2 regions of the Streptomyces luteoverticillatus genome follow, and region 1 is predicted to be linked to the other one. Evidence: predicted binding sites of a transcription regulator. Region 1 holds the regulator's gene; the other holds the start of a gene.

Region 1 (4,411 bases):
CCTCCAGCGGCTCCAGGCCGAGTACCAGAACTACCGTCGCCGGGTGGAGCGGGACCGGGTCGCGGTCAAGGAGGTCGCCGTGGCGAACCTCCTGTCCGAGCTCCTCCCCACCCTCGACGACATCGGTCGCGCCCGCGACCACGGCGAGCTGGTCGGCGGCTTCAAGTCCGTCGCCGAGTCGCTGGAGACGGTCGTCGCCAAGATGGGCCTCCAGCAGTTCGGCAAGGAGGGCGAGCCCTTCGACCCGCTGGTCCACGAGGCGCTGATGCACAGCTACGCGCCCGACGTCACCGAGACCACGTGCGTGCAGATCCTGCAGCCGGGGTATCGGATCGGCGAGCGGACCATCCGCCCCGCGCGCGTCGCGGTGGCCGAGCCGCAGCCGGGCGCCGGCCCCAAGGCCGAAGAGTCGTCCGACGAGGAGAGCGGTGGCCCGGAAGAGGGCTGACGCGATGAGTGACGGGAAGGAGGGGCGCCGGGGATGAGCCTCAGCAGGGACTTGCTGGAAAAGGACCTCTACAAGGTCCTCGGCGTCTCCAAGGACGCCACCGAGGCGGAGATCAAGAAGGCGTACCGGAAGCTCGCCCGCGAGTTCCATCCGGACGCCAACAAGGGCGACGCCTCGGCCGAGGAGCGCTTCAAGGAGATCTCCGAGGCGAATGACGTCCTTGCCGACCCCAAGCGTCGCAAGGAGTACGACGAGGCCCGCGCCCTGTTCGGCAACGGAGGCTTCCGTGCCGGGCCGGGCGGCGGCGGCTCGTTCAACTTCGACCTGGGCGACCTCTTCGGGGGCGCCCAGGGCGGCGCCGGAGCCGGCGGCTTCGGCGGCGGCGGGCTCGGCGACGTCTTCGGCGGCCTGTTCAACCGGGGCGGTGGCGGCAGCGCCCGCACCCAGCCCCGGCGCGGCCAGGACATCGAGTCCGAGGTCTCGCTCAACTTCACCGAGGCGGTCGAAGGCGCCACCGTTCCGCTGCGGATGTCCTCCTCGGCGGCGTGCAAGGCGTGCTCCGGCACGGGCGACAAAAACGGTACGCCCAGGGTCTGCCCGACGTGTGTCGGCACCGGCCAGGTGTCGCGCGGCTCGGGCGGCGGCTTCTCGCTGACCGACCCCTGCCCGGACTGCAAGGGCCGCGGGCTCATCCCCGAGAACCCCTGCGACGTCTGCCACGGCAGCGGCCGGGCCAAGTCCTCCCGCACCATGCAGGTCCGCATCCCCGCCGGGGTCTCCGACGGCCAGCGGATCCGCCTGCGCGGCAAGGGCGCCCCGGGCGAGCGCGGCGGCCCCAACGGCGACCTCTACGTCGTCGTCCACGTCGGCACCCACCCGGTCTTCGGGCGCAAGGACGACAACCTCACCATCACCGTGCCCGTCACCTTCACGGAGGCGGCCCTCGGCGGCGAGGTCCGGGTCCCCACCCTCGGCGGCCCGCCCGTCACCCTCAAGCTGCCCGCCGGCACGCCCAACGGCCGGACGATGCGCGCCCGTGGCAAGGGCGCGGTCCGCAAGGACGGCACCCGCGGCGACCTCCTGGTCACCGTCGACGTCGCCGTGCCCACCCAACTCAGCGACAAGGCCCGGGAAGCCCTGGAGACCTACCGCGAGGCCACAGCGGACGATGACCCGCGCGAGGAGCTCTTCCAGGCCGCGAAGGGAGCGTGACCCATGGAAGGAATCGGCCGCCGACGCCATCCGTACGAGCTCACCGATGAGTCGCCGGTCTATGTCATCTCCGTGGCGGCCCAGCTGTCGGGTCTCCACCCGCAGACCCTGCGGCAGTACGACCGCCTCGGCCTGGTCTCCCCCGACCGCACGGCCGGACGCGGCCGCCGCTACTCGGCGCGCGACATCGAACTCCTGCGCCAGGTGCAGCAGCTGAGCCAGGACGAGGGCATCAACCTCGCGGGCATCAAGCGCATCATCGAGCTGGAGAACCAGGTCGCCGCGCTGAGCGCCCGCGTTGCTGAATTGCAGTCCGTCGTCGACGGCGCGGCCGCGGCGATGCAGCAGCGGGAGGCGCAGGTCCACGCGTCGTACCGGCGGGACCTGGTCCCGTACCAGGACGTGCAGCAGACGAGTGCGCTGGTTGTGTGGCGCCCGAAGCGGGAGCAGAAGAAACACTGAGCCGTGTGTTCACGGCGGGGCCGCCATCCGGAGACGGGTGGCGGCCCCGTGCCGTTTCAGGCCCACGCGGCGGGCACGCGCCGGCTGATCTCGCACCAGACGGTCTTGGACTCCTCGCCGTAGAGGTCGCGGTGGAGCGGGGTATAACCCCACCGGTCCGCGAGCGTCTGGAGGATGCGGAGGCCGCGCCCATCACTGTCGAACGGCCGCATCGTCGTACGGATCGCCGGTGTCCGGGCACCGGTGTCCCGCACGGCCAGCCGGAGGCTCTCCCACTGCGACCAGGCGAGCGTCAGCTCGGCGGTACTGGTGGTGTGGACGATCGAGTTCGTCAGCATCTCGCCCGCCAACAGCTCGGCGCGGCCGGTCAGTTCGCGGATGCCGTGCGCGGTGAGCGCGGCACGGATGGACGCGCGGGCGACCTGGACTGCGCGGGCGTCGTGGGGGATGAGGAGTCGGTACTCGAACGTTTCGGCGTGCGGCAGCATGTCGCCTCCTGCGGTGGGGTGTTGGCGGCCGGTTCACGGTGTCTTGCCGCGCATGCGTTTGGGCACGGCGGTGCGCTTCCGGGGCGGCCGGATTCCGTCGCTGTGTGAGCGGCGGAGCACTCAACGTAGGGACCTATGTAGCAACTATGCAAGCGGTTCGCTGAAGTTCGCCCCGCAGGGGTTAGGCGTGGCAAGGTGACGCACCAGGTGCTCTAGATCAGGGAGAGTTGGCGCATGCCGCCCAGGAGTAACCCGACTGCGCGCCAAGTGCGCTTGGGCGCTGAGCTGCGCAAGATGCGTGAGCGCACGGGCATGACGGCCCGCGAGGCCGCGCGTCGGTTTGGTATCAGCCCGATGCAGATGAGCCACGTCGAGGTCGGTCGAATCGGGATCGGTGAGGAGCGCCTGCGCGTGCTGGCTGGCCATTACGGCTGTACAGACGAGGCGTTGGTGGATGCCCTGGTTGCCATGACCGGCAGGCAGGGACGAGGCTGGTGGGAGAAGTACCGAGGTGTCATCGATTCGCTGACCCTGGACGTGGCCGAGCTTGAGCATCATGCTGTGGCGCTGAAGGCGATACAGGTAGTCCACGTTCCCGGGCTTCTGCAGACAGAGCCCTACATGCGCGCCCTATTCACATACCTGAGTCCGGGCTATGCTCCCGACCGCCTTGAGGCCGTCATCGAATTCCGGATGCGCAGGCGCCAGGTCCTGGAGCGGGCACACCCGCTTCCGTTTGAGGCGGTGGTGCACGAGGCTGCGCTGCGCATGAAGGTCGACGGGGACAAGGTGGCCCGGGAGCAGCTCGACTTCATCCTCGAGTGTTCGGAGCGTCCTGGGGTCACCATTCGGGTTATCCCGTTCGCGGCGGATCGTTTCGCGGGGATGGGCTGCTCGATGCTGTACGCCGAGGGTCTGGTGCCCCAGTTGGACACCGTGCAGATCGATCAGGTGCACGGCAGTGTGTTCATCGACGGTGAGGCGGAACTCGACCACTACCGTGACCGACTGCGCACGATGGAGCGTTCGGCGCTCAGCCCCGAGGCGACGAGGGATTTCATCCAGCGGATCGCACGGGAGATGTGACGTATGCGTCGAACCATGTGGCAGAAGTCGTCGTTCTCCGGGAACGGCCCGGGCAACGAATGCGTCGAGGTTGCGGCTGTCGGAGAGGCGTGGCGGAAGAGCTCGTTCTCGGGCACGGGGCCCGGCAACGACTGCGTCGAAGTCACCGCGGCCCAAGCCGCAATCGCCCTCCGCGAGAGCGACGCACCCGGCACGGTCATAGCGACCGAACCGGCCGCGTTCGCGGCACTCATACGCACCGTAAAGACGGCGCTCCGCGCCTAGGCCCCCTCCCCTCGGGGGGCTGGGGGCGGAGCCCCCAGTTACGGGAAGGGGCGGGGTGGGGGAGAAAAACCCGCCCCGCCACGCGCGCAGACGCGAAGCGTCCCGCGCGGCCGGAAGGGCGGGCGCGGCATCCATCGGTCGCCCCGAAGACGCGCGGGCAGCGAGCCTCACCGCTGCGCGGCTTGGAGGCCCGGCTCGCCGTAAGGCAGCGTGATCCTCCACTGGAAGGGCCCCAAATAGCCCTCCTGAACAGGGATTTCGCTGCCGTACGCACCCCTGGTTCCCGTGGGGCGGAAGAAACGCGACCAAGCCCCGCCGATGCACGATCCCGCTGTCCCGTGGCCCCGGGCTCATCGCCGCTGCCCGGTTCGCCCTCTATATCGCCCCCGCGACACGCTTCCGCCGTGCTCCGGCAGTGCAACCCTCGGCCGGGCCCCTGGGGCGTGTCCGA
Region 2 (4,411 bases), 1.4 Mb from region 1:
CACGTCCAGGACCAGCAGGTCCGGCTGCCATGCCTCGGCGGTGTCGACGGCGGCGGGCCCGTCGCCCGCGGTGCGTACCTGAAATCCCTCGGCCCGCAGACGGGCCGCGATGGCATCGGTGATCGTCCGGTCGTCCTCGACGATCAGTACCCGACGCTGTGCCCCGGTGGAGGCCACGACGCCGCTCGGGCCGATGTGTGTGTGCTCCATGCGCCCCGCCCCTAAGCGTGTTCCCGTAGCGATGTGACTACGGGTCCTGCACCTGTGGAAGGCAGGGTACGGGCACCCGGCGGGACTCGGCTACGCGGCGGCTACGCGGCGCGGATGCCGAGGTGAACGACGTCCGGGACGCCTCGGGCAACGGTGATCTCTTCCGTCGTTACCCCGGCGAACCCGGCATTACGGAGGGCCTGTTCGAACGCCTCCGAGGGCTGCGCGGACCACACGGCGAGCACCCCGCCGGGCGTCAGCCGGTCCCGGCACGCGGCGAGTCCGGTGGGGGAGTAGAGGCTGCCGTTGTCCTCCGTGACGGTCCAGTCGGGGCCGTTGTCGATGTCCAGGCAGAGCGCGTCGAAAGCGGGACCCGGCGCCCGGAGGTACGCCAAGAGGTCGGCGTGGACGATCTCGGTGCGGGGGTCGGCGAGCGCCGCCGCCGAGTACGCGCCCAGCGGGCCCTCGCGGTGCCAGTCCACGACGGCCGCCTCCCGTTCGACGACGGCGATCCGCCCCAGCGCGGCTCCTCCGCCGCTCTGGCGAGCGAGAAGCCCACACCGAGGCCACCGATCAGGACGGCCGGTTCCTTTCGCTCGGCGGGAAGGGCGGCCAGGGCCGCGTCGACGAGCAGCCGCTCGGAGCGCCCGTCCGAGGTGTCCATCAGGAAACAACCGTTGGCGATGATCTCGAAGTGCTCGCTCCGCCGTCTGAGCACGACCTCTCCATAGGGGCCCTCGCGGCGGTCGATGACGGTGGCGGGCGAGTCGTAGCGGCGCATTGCTTACTGCCTCCTGTTGACCGTTCGGTGACTGTCGACGAACCGGCCGACGCCAGTAAGCGTCAAGAGGTTGACAAAGGTGACAGGAGTCACGACCAGAGGTTGATCCGGCGCCCGACCGTGGACCTTAATGTTCAAGGAAGCCCGGAGGAACGCGCGGAAAGGGGCCGACCGAGTGACCGCGGTTGACGCCGACCGGAACGCCCACGCGACGCCCGCCGCCCCCGGCCGCCTCCGCACCGCGCTCCGCCGCCTCGGCCGACTGCTGCCCACCCCCACCGGCACACCCTTCACCTTCTGCTACGGCCTGATCCTGCTGGGCACGGCCGTCTACGCCGACTTCGGCGACCAGGCCACCGTCGACCAGCTGCTCCGCGACTCCAGCACGGACGCCGCCCACCTGACCGACCAGCCGCTGGTCGTCCTGGTCGCCAGCGCCCTGTGGGTGGCCGGCGGGCTCTACTCGGCGTACGGCGTGGCCTTCGCGCTCGTCCTCACCGCGCTGGAACGGCGCGTGGGCGGCGCCCGGACGGCCGGGGTCTTCCTCGTCGGCCACGTCCTGGCCACCCTCGCCACGGAACTCCCGGTGGCTGGCGCCGTCGCGGCCGGGCAACTGCCCGAATCCTCGCTGCACCGGCTCGACTACGGCATCAGCTTCGGCCTCATGGCCTGCATCGGCGCGCTCTCCGGGCTGGTGTCGCGCCCGGCGCGATGGGCCATGCTGGGCGTGGCGGGCGCCATGTGCGCCCAGGACCTGATCGAGCTCATCGATCCGCTCGCCAGCGCGGGGCACCCCATCGCGCTGCTCACGGGCATCGCCTGCCGGTCGCTGATCCGCGACGGACTGCCGAGGCCGGTCGGGGCGCGGGAGCGGGCGGAGGCAGAGGCGGACGTTGTGCCGCCCGCCGCGGTGCCGCCCGCGCGGGCGGCGGTCCCCGCGCCCCCGCGCCAGCGGGTGGAGGGCGACGAGCCGCGTGCCGCAGCGGACAGCGCCCTCCACAGCCGCTGAGCGGCCGGATCCGAATTCACCCCGACGGGCTACCCCCGCACCGCCCCTCGACGATCGCTCACGGCGAACAAACCCCTGGGAACAATCACCCCTGCCCCGAGCATTGAGTCGGCATAGCTCAACTTGCCTGCCGAAGGGGAGATCATGGCTTCGATGTCCGCACCGCTCACCCTGCCCGTGCTGCCGCTCGACGACGAGGTGGTGCTGCCCGGCATGGTGGTGCCGCTCGACCTGTCGGACACGGAGGTCCGGGCGGCCGTCGAAGCCGCCCAGGCCGCGGCGAAGGGCTCCGGCGGCAAGCCACGCGTCCTGCTCGTCCCACGCGTGGACGGCACATACGCGGGCGTCGGCACGCTGGGCACGGTCGAGCAGGTGGGCCGGCTGTCGGACGGCGACCCCGGCGCGCTCATCCGCGGCGACCGCCGCGTGCGCATCGGCGCGGGCACGACCGGCCCCGGCGCCGCCCTGTGGGTCGAGGGCGCCTCGATGGAGGAGCTCACCCCCGACCCACTGCCCGGCGCGGTGTCGGAGCTGATGAAGGAGTACAAGGCCCTCGCCACCAGCTGGCTGCGCAAGCGCGGGGCCTGGCAGGTCGTCGACCGCGTCCAGCAGATCGAGGACCCCGGGCTGCTCGCCGACAACTCCGGCTACTCGCCCTTCCTCACCGTCGCCCAGCGCGTCGAGCTGCTGGAGACCACCGACCCGGTGGCCCGGCTGAAGCTCGCCGTGAAGTGGCTCGGCGACCACCTCGCCGAGCAGGACGTGGCCGAGTCCATCGCCAAGGACGTCCAGGAAGGCGTCGACAAGCAGCAGCGCGAGTTCCTGCTCCGCCGCCAGCTGGAGGCCGTCCGCAAGGAGCTCGCCGAGCTCAACGGCGACCCGGAGAACGAGTCCGAGGACTACCGCGCCCGCGTCGAGGCCGCCGACCTGCCTGGACACGTCCGCGAAGCGGCCCTCAAGGAGGTCGGCAAGCTGGAGCGCGCCTCCGACCAGAGCCCCGAGGGCGGCTGGATCCGCACCTGGCTCGACACGGTCCTGGAGCTGCCGTGGAACGAGCGCACCGAGGACGCCTACGACATCCCCGGTGCCAAGGCCGTGCTCGACGCGGACCACGCGGGCCTGGAGGACGTCAAGGAACGGATCACCGAGTACCTGGCGGTGCGCAAGCGGCGCGCCGACCGGGGGCTGGGCGTGGTCGGCGGGCGGCGCGGGGGCGCGGTGCTCGCGCTCGTCGGCCCGCCCGGCGTGGGCAAGACCTCGCTGGGCGAGTCCGTCGCCCGGGCCATGGGCCGGACGTTCGTCCGCGTCGCCCTCGGCGGCGTCCGCGACGAGGCCGAGATCCGCGGCCACCGGCGGACGTATGTGGGCGCGCTGCCCGGCCGGATCGTCCGGGCCATCAAGGAGGCCGGCTCGATGAACCCGGTCGTCCTCCTCGACGAGATCGACAAGGTCGGCTCCGACTTCCGCGGCGACCCGGCCGCGGCCCTTCTGGAGGTCCTCGACCCCGCCCAGAACCACACCTTCCGCGACCACTACCTGGAGGTCGAACTCGACCTCTCCGACGTCGTCTTCCTGGCCACCGCCAACGTCCTGGAGGCCATCCCCGAGGCCCTCCTCGACCGCATGGAGCTCGTCCGCCTCGACGGCTACACCGAGGACGAGAAGGTCGTCATCGCCCGCGACCACCTGCTCCGCCGCCAGCTGGAGCGCGCCGGCCTGGAGGCCGACGAGGTCGTGCTGGAGGACGACGCCCTGCGCAAGCTCGCCGGCGAGTACACCCGCGAAGCGGGTGTACGGAACCTGGAGCGCGCCATCGCCCGGCTGCTCCGCAAGGTCGCGGCCAAGCACGAACTGGGCGAGCGGGAGCTGCCCTTCACCATCGGCACGGAGGAACTGCGCCCGCTGATAGGACGCCCGCACCACACGCCCGAGTCCGCGCAGGACCCGGCCGAGCGGCGCACGGCCGTCCCGGGCGTGGCCACGGGCCTCGCGGTCACCGGCGCGGGCGGCGACGTGTTGTTCGTCGAGGCGTCCCTGGCCGACCCGGAGAGCGGCGGCGCGGGCCTGGCGCTCACCGGCCAGCTCGGCGACGTCATGAAGGAGTCGGCGCAGATCGCGCTCTCCTTCCTCCGCTCGCATGGCGCCGAGCTGGAGCTGCCCGTCGGCGACTTCAAGGAGCGCGGCGTCCATCTGCACGTCCCGGCGGGCGCGGTCCCGAAGGACGGCCCGAGCGCGGGCGTCACGATGACCACGGCCCTGGCTTCGCTCCTCTCCGGCCGCCAGGTCCGCCCGGACGTGGCGATGACGGGCGAGGTCTCCCTGACCGGCCGCGTCCTGCCCGTCGGAGGCGTCAAGCAGAAGCTGCTGGCCGCGCACCGGGCGGGCATCACCACGGTGATCATCCCCAAGCG

What was found. Region 1 encodes HspR, which represses chaperone genes until heat shock. Its sites were predicted from a motif close to TTGAGNNNNNNNNNCTCAA; they were not measured.
Region 2: the regulator HspR is predicted to act here: its motif matches at 2,104-2,122, upstream of lon (endopeptidase La).

What each region holds. Positions count from the first base shown of each region.
Region 1 covers NZ_CP034587.1:3,492,205-3,496,615, reverse strand. Annotated here, with positions in the region: gene grpE (nucleotide exchange factor GrpE) at 1-448, shown strand, start outside; gene dnaJ (molecular chaperone DnaJ) at 482-1,660, shown strand; gene EKH77_RS15360 (heat shock protein transcriptional repressor HspR) at 1,664-2,122, shown strand; gene EKH77_RS15355 (ATP-binding protein) at 2,179-2,610, opposite strand; gene EKH77_RS15350 (helix-turn-helix domain-containing protein) at 2,845-3,696, shown strand; gene EKH77_RS15345 (DUF397 domain-containing protein) at 3,712-3,960, shown strand.
Region 2 covers NZ_CP034587.1:4,885,214-4,889,624, forward strand. Annotated here, with positions in the region: gene EKH77_RS21830 (response regulator transcription factor) at 1-210, opposite strand, end outside; partial or broken gene EKH77_RS21835 (spermidine synthase) at 312-991, opposite strand; gene EKH77_RS21840 (rhomboid-like protein) at 1,167-2,000, shown strand; gene lon (endopeptidase La) at 2,145-4,411, shown strand, end outside.